DNA from 3 places in the Luteibacter sp. HA06 genome. Region 3 is predicted to be linked to each of the others. Evidence: predicted binding sites of a transcription regulator. Region 3 holds the regulator's gene; each other region holds the start of a gene.
What was found. The regulator FliA, encoded in region 3, starts transcription of late flagellar genes. The targets are predictions, from matches to a motif close to TAAAGTTTNNCNNNCNNNGGCCGATAA.

Region 1 (3,276 bases), 480 kb from region 3:
GCGCCGAGACGTTGCAGGCCCTGCTCGACGACCCGGTCTATCGCGAGCATCTCAAGGCGCGTGGCGACCGCCAATGGGTCATGCTCGGCTATTCGGACAGTGGCAAGGATGGCGGCACGCTGGCCTCGAAGTGGAGCCTCCAGCGAGCCCAGGTCGACCTCCTCGAGGTGGCGGCGAAAGCCGGCATCCGCGTGGCGTTCTTTCATGGCCGCGGCGGCTCGGCCAGTCGCGGCGGCTCGCGTATTACACCTGCGCTCATGGCCTCGCCACGCGGTTCCGTCGGTGGCGTGCTACGCGTGACCGAGCAGGGTGAGGTGATCCACCGGAAGTACGGCATCCGCGCCCTCGCGGTACGTAACCTCGAACAGACGCTCGGTGCGGTGATGCGAGCTTCGTTGCGTCCCCGCGAAGTCGAAGTGCGCGAGTCCGGCTGGAAGGACACCATGGCGATGTTGTCCGCGGAGAGTCGCAAGGCCTACCGTGCGTTTGTCGACACCGAGGGCTTCGTCGACTATTTCCGCGGCGCCACGCCCATTGATGTCATCGAGCGGATGACGCTCGGTTCGCGTCCGGCACGTCGCCGCAGCATGAAAGGCGTCGAGGACCTCCGCGCGATTCCCTGGGTCTTCTCATGGACCCAGTGCCGCGCCGTCCTCACCGGTTGGTATGGCCTCGGCAGTGCACTCGACGCTGTGTCCAAGGAATGCGGTGACGAGCACCTCGTGCGCATGGCACGTGAGTGGCCGTTCGTGTCGACCATGCTGGATGACGTCGAGATGGTGTTGGCCAAGGCTGATATCGATATCGCCGAAGCGTTCTCCAGGCTGGCCGGTCCGCTGCATGAGCGCTTCTTCCCGATGATCCGTGCCGAATTCGAACGGACGGTGGCCTGGGTCCTGAAGCTGAAGGGTGCGAACGAACTGTTGGCGGGCGATCCGCGGCTGGCGACCTCCATCCGCCTGCGCAATCCGTATGTCGACCCCATGAGCCTGCTCCAGGTCGACCTGCTCAAGCGCTGGCGCGCGACGGACGGCAAGGACGACGCGCTGCTCAACGCGCTGGTCGCCTGCGTCAATGGTGTTTCCCAGGGCCTGCAGAATACCGGCTGATCGATTTGCCATACAAAACACCGGGACGTGACGTCCCGGCGTCTCAGTCGGTCAAGAGAATGCGACCGAGGCCTAAAGTCTGGCCGGACACTGCCGAAAACGCCGGTGTAAGGGCATCCGCAAGGGATGCCCGAAGACATCGCAAAGGCTCGGTATGAACAGCATCGGTAATCGCGCCTTCGGGCGCAGCATGAGCGTGGGCGCCCGCCTGACCCTGCTCGTGGTCGGAATCGTCGCGCTGGGCGTCGCGGTGCTCACCATCGTGGTGACCGCCATGGTCTCGCACGAACTTGAAACCAGGGCGCGCGACGACCTCGAGCGTGGAAACCGCGCCATCATCGCCACGGTCAATACGTTCAGCGGGGCGTTGCTGGCCGAATCGGACCGCTTCCTCGGCCTGTTCGAAAGCTACTACCCGGGCGCGTTCTCGGTGGACGACAAACACCGCGTGATGATGGGAGGCCACACCGTGCCGACGCTGCTCCACGACGGCAAGGCACTCAACGGCGATTTCACCCAGGTCGACGAGTTCTCGGCTCGCGCGCACGTGGTCGCCACGCTGTTCGTCCGTGACGGGCCCGATTTCATCCGAGTCAGCACGTCGCTGAAGAAAGAAGACGGCTCGCGCGCCGTCGGTACATCGATCGATCATGCGCATCCGGCCTTCCCTATGCTGCTATCGAACAAGTCGTACGGCGGTCCGGCCGTTCTCTTCGATCGTCCGTACATCACCCGTTACGAGCCGATCCACGACGCGTCCGGCAACGTCGTTGGCGCCTGGTTCGTGGGCGTGGAAATCACCAGCGAGATGGCGAACCTGTCGCAGGAAATCGCTTCGATCCGCATCGGCCAGAGTGGTTACTATTCGGTGATCGACGCCAGCGCCGGCAAGCGCTATGGCACCTTCATCGTCGACCCGATGACCAAAGACACCGCTGCCCGGGCCGACGGTGCCGCGCTAAAGGTGATGGATGTCGATGGACAGCCGGTCTTCGGACGCATGCTCTCCGGCAAGAAGGGCGAACTGCGCTACCGCGTGAGCATCGACGGTCACAATGTCGATCGCCTTGCGATCTATGCAACCGACCCCGCCTGGAGCTGGCTGGTCGCCGGCACGGTCGACATGGACGAGCTATATGGGCCGGTGCGGCACCTGCGTATGGTTGCGTTCGGCACGGCCGTCGGCATGGTCGCCGTCCTCTGCCTGCTGCTTGTCATAGCGATTCGTGCGCGCATCACGCGGCCGCTGTCGCATGCCGTCGAGGCGGCCCGGCGCCTTGCCGAAGGCGATCTCACAGCACGCCTGGAAACCACGCGCGGCGACGAGATCGGACAGTTGATGCGCTCCATCGACGGTATTGGCGATGGCCTCGGCGATATCGCACGCTCCGTGCGCAAGGCGGCAGCCAGCATGGCGGACAGCACCTCCGAGATCGCCGCAGGCAATGCGGATCTTTCCACGCGCACGGAAACCCAGGCGCACGAGTTGCAGATGACGGCGTCGAGCCTCGATGAGCTCACCCGCACCGTGCGTGACAACGCAGGCAATGCCGCCCGTGCGAACACCCTGGCCGAGCACGCGAGCATCGCCGTGCAGCAGGAGGCCGGCTCGATGCAGGAAGCGGTCGACGCGATGAACGGCATCCAGACCTCCGCCCAGCGCATCGCGGACGTCATCGGCATCATCAATGGCATCGCGTTCCAGACGAATATCCTCGCGCTCAACGCCGCGGTCGAAGCAGCACGCGCCGGCGAGCAGGGCAGGGGCTTCGCGGTGGTGGCCGAAGAGGTACGCAACCTTGCCCAGCGCAGCGCCACGGCGGCAAAGGAAATCGAATCGCTGATCACCGAGTCGGTGGAACAGGTCGATGCAGGCCACGGCCTGGTGACCGAAGCAGGCCGCAACATGGCGACGGTGCTTGGTCGCATTCGCGACGTGGCCGACCTTGTGGGCCATATCAGCCGTGCGACCAGCGAACAGTCCGAGCAGATCGGCCGGATCAATCACGCGGTGTCGCGGATGGACGACTCGACGCAGCAGAACTCGGCGCTGGTCGAAGAGGCCGCGGCGGCGGCGAAGAGCCTGGAGGATCAGGCAGGTGAGCTGGCGCGGGTGGTTGAGGTGTTTCGGTTGTAGAGGCAGAGAGCATCGCCGCTGAAGCGGCTC
Region 2 (3,276 bases), 2.3 Mb from region 3:
ACATGGACGCCGAGTCGTCCTACCTCGGCTGGACGCTGCGCCTCGACGCCGGTGCCAAGCGCGCCGCTGTCGAAGGTGTGTTCGATTGGGTGGACGGCGATTGCGATCTGACGGTCACGCCGCGCCTTGCCGCTCCGGCGCCGGTCGCCGAGGTTGCCGTGGCTGCTCCTGTGGCCGCCGCCGGCCCGCGTGCCGTGCGCGATCCCGCTGCCAACAGTGAGTCGAGCTCGGTCCGCGTCGGCATCGAAAAGATCGACACGCTGATCAACCTCGTCGGCGAGCTGGTCATCACCCAGTCCATGCTCAGCCAGTTCAACGACGGCGTCGATGCCTCGCAGCTTGAAATGCTTCGCCATGGCTTGGCCCAGCTCGGCCGCCATACGCGCGAGCTGCAGGAAAGCGTTATGAGCATCCGCATGCTGCCGATCAGCACGGTGTTCAACCGATTCCCGCGCCTGGTCCGCGACCTGGCGCAGAAGCTCGACAAGAAGGTCGTGCTCGACATGCGCGGCGAGACCACGGAGCTCGACAAAACCGTGCTCGAGAAGATCGGCGATCCGCTGGTCCATCTGGTCCGCAACGCGATCGACCATGGCCTGGAAATGCCGGACAAGCGCCTCGCCGCAGGCAAGGGCGACACCGGCACCCTGCGTCTGGAAGCCTTCCATCGCGGCGGTTCGATCGTCGTCGAAGTGGCCGACAACGGCGCCGGCCTCAATCGCGACGCCATCGTGGCAAAGGCGATCCAGCGCGGCATCATCGCCACCGGCGAAGGGATGTCCGACGAGGCTGTAAGCGACCTGATCTTCGAGGCGGGCTTCTCCACCGCCGCAGCGACTACGGACCTTTCCGGTCGTGGTGTGGGCATGGACGTGGTTCGTCGCAATGTCATGGACCTGGGCGGCACCGTCGCCATTCGCAGCGTGCAGGGCAGTGGCACCACGTTCACCATCACTTTGCCGCTGACGCTCGCCATCATCGACGGCCTCACCGCCGCGGTGGGCGAGGAAATCTACATCGTGCCGCTCGTGTCCATCATCGAGTCGGTGCAGGTCAAGCCGGATACCGTCCGCAGCGTGGCCGGCGGTGGCGAGCTGTTCCGCTTCCGCGACAACTGGATGCCGATCGTCCGCCTGTTCGACGTGTTCGGCTGTGCCGGGCAGCGTCGCGCGGTGGACGAAGGCATCGTGATCGTCGTGGAAGGCGAGGGCACCCGTATCGGCCTGTTCGTCGACGAACTGATCGGCCAGCAGCAGGCGGTCGTGAAGTCGCTCGAAGCCAACTACCGTCGCGTGACCGGTATCTCCGGCGCGACCATCCTCGCCGATGGCTCCGTCGCGCTTATCGCCGACGTCACCGGCCTGGTCCGCATGCAGGCGCGCCGCAAAGCCGCCTGATTGCCAGGACCCCTTTCTGGAGGGGCCCTGCTCTGTGTGGGCTCTGCTCTGTGTGGGAGCCGCTTCAGCGGCGATAGGGCGCTAGCCGCAACCCGGCCCGCTGCCGCGGGATCGCCGATGAATCGGCTCCCACAAGGGTATGGCAAGGGCGTGGCAAAGCCCCATCCCCTGAGCAATTTTCGACAGATTTGCCCTCAAGAACCCACCGCGATGGCCGATACCCCAAGGGAAGGGGTCCCGAACCGCCGATCCGATCCGCCGTGGGAACGACATGAACCAGCAAGCCAGCTCCGCCACCGCCGTGCCTGAAGAGGCCGCGCAGTACCTCACCGTGAACCTCGGCAACGAGGAATATGGCGTCGATATCCTCGCCGTCCGCGAAATTCGCGGCTGGACGCCGGTGACCCGCATTCCCCAGGCGCCCGGCTATGTGCTCGGCGTGCTCAACCTGCGCGGTGCCATCGTGCCCGTGCTCGACCTGCGCCTGCGCTTCGGCCTGGCACGTGAGGAATACACCGCCACCACCGTCACGGTCATCGTGATGGTCAACGGCCGCCAGTTCGGCATCGTGGTCGATGCCGTGTCCGACGTGGTCGAGGTCGCCCCGGGCGACATCCGCCCGGTCCCCGACATGGGTACCACCGTCGACACCGAATACCTGAAAGGACTCACGTCCGTCGCCGAGCGCATGGTGCTTTTGCTCGACGTCGATCGCCTGCTCCAGCCGCAGGACGCACAGATGCTGGAGGCCGCTTTGGCCTCCACGGATGTCAAAGCCGTCGCCTGAGCGTAACGAACGCCGCGTAGCCCTAGCCGCACTTTGCTGATTGGAACCGTGATGAAGAAGTTCAAGTTCAAAGTACCCGCCCTGACCGTTCGCGGCCGCCTCTACGGCGTGCTCGGTTTGCTCACGCTCATGCTCCTGGGTGGTGCGGCCGTCGGCCTGGGTGCGATGCACTTCCAGAACGAAGGCATGCGCCAGATCTACGAGGAAGAGCTTGCTCCCACCGAGACCCTGAGCCGCATCAATACCGACTCGCTGATGTCCTTTGTGGTTCTCGGCGAAGCCGCCAGCAAGGTCAGCAACAAGGACGCGGTGAAGCAGAAGGTCGCCGAGTTCCAGAAGTACCAGGACGAGATGAACAAGCTGAAGGCTGACTTCGTCAAGGTACCGATGTCGGCCGACGTCAAGAAGCTCTACGACAAGTGGCAGTCCACAAACGCCGACTACGACCAGGCCAAGTCGGACATGGTCGACGCCCTGAATCAGGGTGACGAAGGTTCCAGCGACGTGCTCGAACTGCAGGTTCGCCCGCTTCTGATGGACCGCCAGACCCAGCTCGGCAAGCTCATCGAAGCCAAGCGCGACGAAGCCTCGGCCATCTACGCCAAGGAAACCGCGCAGTACCAGACGGTTCGCGCACTCAGCATCGGTTCGCTGGCCATCGGCCTGTTTATCTGCCTGCTGATCGGTGTGCTGGTTGTTCGCTCCATCATCCGCACGCTGTCGCACACCGTGTCGGTCGCGCACCAGATCGCCGAAGGCAAGCTCGGGCACGATATCCAGGTCACGCGTAGCGACGAACTCGGTCAGTTGCAGGAAGCCTTCCGCGCCATGGACGAGCGCCTCAGCGCGATCGTCGGCGAAGTGCGCCACGGTTCGGGTTCGGTCAGCACCGCCGCGCAGCAGATCTCGCGCGGCAACGACGACCTCTCGCAGCGTACGCAGGAACAGGCCTCCAGCCTGGAAGAGACCGCCTCGTCGATGGAGGAAATGACCTCCACCGTGAAGCAGAACGCCGAGAATGCCAGCCACGCCAACCAGCTGGCCCGCGGCGCCCGCGAGCAGGCCGAGCGCGGTGGCGAAGTCGTCGCGCAG
Region 3 (3,276 bases):
CTGAGCAGTCGATCCACTTCGTCCTGGCTGACCTTGTCCGCGGCGGGTGCATGGGTGCCGCCCGCGAGCGAACCGGTGAGGCGCACCAGTTCAATCAGGGACGATTCCACCTTGGCCATGAAGGCTTCAACCTGGGCGACACGCTGGCCGGAGAGATCCTGCCAGGACTGCGCTTCGACCATCTCACCCAGGCCGATGTCGCAGCTCTGCGCGAAATCGCCCACGCGGACGGCGAGCGCCGTAGCGTTCGGCGCAAAGGACGGATCAGCGTGATCGAGCACGAGCACTTCGTCGGCCTGCTTGGCCAGCGCCTGTGCCTGCGGACGCAGCTTGTCGCTGAAGTCGAGGGTGCGGTGCGCTGCCTGGGAGCTCATTTCGAGGACGTCGCGCAGGTGCTTACGCGCATCGCTCATGTTGCCCGGCACGCCATCGCTGGAGATGTCGGAAGCGAGGCGGCGCACCGACTCGTGGAGATCGCGCGCCAGGTGGCCCAAGGCCAGGAACAGGTGCTGTTCACGGCTGCGCAGCAGGCGGTCGAGCGCCTGTTCGAAGGCGACGCTGTCATCGGCATCGAGCAGCTCGCGCAGCTCGGGAACGACCTCGTGGCCGGCGGTAAGCATGGTGTTCATCGTCATTCCCTTAGCCCGCAGCCGCGGCGAGTCGTTCAAAGATCTTGTCGAGCTTTTCCTTCAGCGTGACCGCCGTGAATGGCTTGACCACGTAGCCGTTCACGCCGCTCTGCGCGGCGGCGATGATCTGGTCGCGATTGTTTTCCGCCGTGACCATGAGCACCGGCATCGACTTCAGCGCGGCATCCGCGCGGATGGCGCGAAGCAGGTCGATACCCGTCATGTTGGGCATGTTCCAGTCGGTCACGACCAGATCGAAGGGCTGGGCACGCAGCATCACGAGCGCCGCGGTACCGTCTTCAGCCTCCTGGATGAGGGTGTTCGTAAATCCCAGCTCGACCAGGAGGTTCCTGACGATGCGTCGCATGGTGGAGAAATCGTCCACCACGAGGATTTTCATGTTCTTGTCCAAAACTCGTCTCCGCCTGACTGCGCGTTTCTTACCGGCGACGGCACCGTAATGCCGTCAATGCTTTTCTTTCCAACCTGTCATGCGAGCGCGGAGGCGAATCAGGGCCTGGCCATGGATCTGGCACACCCGCGATTCGCTGACACCGAGTACCGCACCGATTTCCTTCAGGTTGAGCTCTTCATCGTAGTACAGCGACATCACCAGCTTCTCGCGTTCGGGCAGGCCGTCGATGGACTGCGCCAGCGCATCGCGCAAGCCGTCCTGCTCGAAGATCCCTTCCGGACCTGCGGCGTCGGGGTCTGCGACATCGATCGCTGCGCCTTCGTCGCCTTCCGGCGCCGTAAGGCTGAGCAACCGCGCGCTCGCCGCGTCGGCCAGAATCTGGTTGTATTCCATGGCGTCGATACCAAGCCGCTTCATCACCTCGGCGTCTTCGGCATCCCCACCTGTCTCATTTTCGATCTGTCTCGTTACCTCAGCCACCTCGCGCAACTTCCGATGGACGGAGCGCGGGGTCCAGTCCGTCTTGCGCAGTTCGTCCAGCATCGCGCCACGTATGCGGATACCCGCATAGGTCTCGAAACTGGCCGCGCGAGTCGGCGAGTAATTTCTTGCGGCCTCGAGCAGTCCGATCATTCCGGCCTGCATGAGGTCGTTCGCATCCACGCTCGGCGGTAGCCGGCCCATCAGGTGATAGGCGATCCGGCGGACCAGCGGTGCGTGGGTGCGCACCAGTTGATCTGCAGGAATCCGTGTGACTTCAAGGTATTCCGTCGCAACGCTCACAGTGGCAACCCTCCTCCCAGGTGGGACCGCTCGGCGAAAAAGCCGATGCGACCCTGAGCACGGGGTTCGGGTTCACCCCATGTATCGACCGACCTGGCCAGATTCTTGAATCCGACGGCAGATCGGCTGCTCGGCCAGACGTCGACCACGGCCGACTGACGGCGAATGGCCTGGCGCAGGTACTCGTCGTGCGGGACCATCCCCATGAAATCCAGGGAGACATCCAGGAACCGGTTGGCCACCCGCGAGAGCTTCTCGAAAAGCTGGCGGCCTTCCTGGGCGTGGCGAACCATGTTGGCCACGATCCGGAAGCGGTTGACGCCGAACTCGCGGCTCATGACCTTGATCAGGGCGTAGGCGTCGGTCAGCGAGGCCGGTTCGTCGCACACGACCACCACCACCTCATCGGAAGCCGCGGCGAACATGGACACGCTGTCGGAAATGCCGGCCGCGGTGTCGACGATCAGGTATTCAGGGGCGATCGGGTATTCGTCGAACGCGCGGATCACCGCGGCGTGCTCGATGTTCGGCAGCTGGGCCATGCGGCGCGCGCCCGAGGTGGCCGGAATCACTTTCAGGCCGTGCGGCGCCTGGAGGATCAGGTCCTCGATGCGGCATTCGCCCTCGAGCATGTGCCCGAGGTGACGGGTCGGCTGCAGACCCAGCAGCACGTCGATGTTCGCCATGGCGAGGTCAGCGTCGAGCAGGACGACGTCGCGTCCGCCCATGGCCAGGGCCATACCGAGATTGACCGCCACGGTGGTCTTGCCGACACCGCCCTTGCCGCCCGCGATCGCGATGCTGCGTGTGGGGCGACGGTCGTCAAGCCAGTTGAGGCCGGCGGCCTGGGTGCTATCGACGTGTGTGGTCATGAAGGAGTTCACTGCCGTGAAAGAGTGTGCGGTTGCGGTAGTCACGTTCTGCGGGTTCCCGGTCAGGCCAGCGCGGGCGCTGCCGTGCCGAAACGATCGGCAAGGATGGCGTCGTCGGGCTCCTCGTTGCGCTGCTTGAGCAACTGGGCTGCGAGGCAGACCAGCTTGCGCGCATCGGCGGAGGCGATATCTTCAGGTACGCGCTGCCCGTCGGTGGTGTAGTCCAGGGGCATCGCATGACGAATCAGTGCCGACAGTGCGCCGCCGATCAGCGGGGCCTCGTCGAGCTTGGTAAGAATGGCGGTCTGCGGCGACAGTGGCGTGTATGAGCGGATCGCATTGTCGATGGCCTGCGCCTGCGCATTGGCGGCGAGCACCAGGCAGACGCGGAGGTTCGACGTGGCGCGCAGCGTGTCGAACTGCTGCTGCAGCTTGGGATCGTTGCCGGCCATGCCGGCGGTGTCGACCAGCACGGTGTGCTTGCCGCGCAGCTGAAGAAGCACGTTGCGCAGGCTGTCGGCGTCATGGGCGTTATACACGCGCACGCCGAGCAGGCGGCCGTAGTGCTCCAGCTGCG

Region 1: ACVWWJ_RS03745 (methyl-accepting chemotaxis protein) is a predicted target of FliA. The motif match lies at 1,183-1,209, and genes of this name have one in related genera.
Region 2: ACVWWJ_RS16985 (chemotaxis protein CheW) is a predicted target of FliA. The motif match lies at 1,592-1,618, and genes of this name have one in related genera.

Annotation. Positions count from the first base shown of each region.
Region 1 covers NZ_JBSSDZ010000001.1:853,092-856,367, forward strand. Annotated here, with positions in the region: gene ppc (phosphoenolpyruvate carboxylase) at 1-1,109, shown strand, start outside; gene ACVWWJ_RS03745 (methyl-accepting chemotaxis protein) at 1,264-3,246, shown strand.
Region 2 covers NZ_JBSSDZ010000001.1:3,680,087-3,683,362, reverse strand. Annotated here, with positions in the region: gene ACVWWJ_RS16990 (chemotaxis protein CheA) at 1-1,397, shown strand, start outside; gene ACVWWJ_RS16985 (chemotaxis protein CheW) at 1,669-2,184, shown strand; gene ACVWWJ_RS16980 (methyl-accepting chemotaxis protein) at 2,236-3,276, shown strand, end outside.
Region 3 covers NZ_JBSSDZ010000001.1:1,335,754-1,339,029, reverse strand. Annotated here, with positions in the region: gene ACVWWJ_RS05985 (protein phosphatase CheZ) at 1-629, opposite strand, end outside; gene cheY (chemotaxis response regulator CheY) at 640-1,041, opposite strand; gene ACVWWJ_RS05975 (RNA polymerase sigma factor FliA) at 1,096-1,827, opposite strand; gene ACVWWJ_RS05970 (MinD/ParA family protein) at 1,824-2,699, opposite strand; gene flhF (flagellar biosynthesis protein FlhF) at 2,762-3,276, opposite strand, start outside.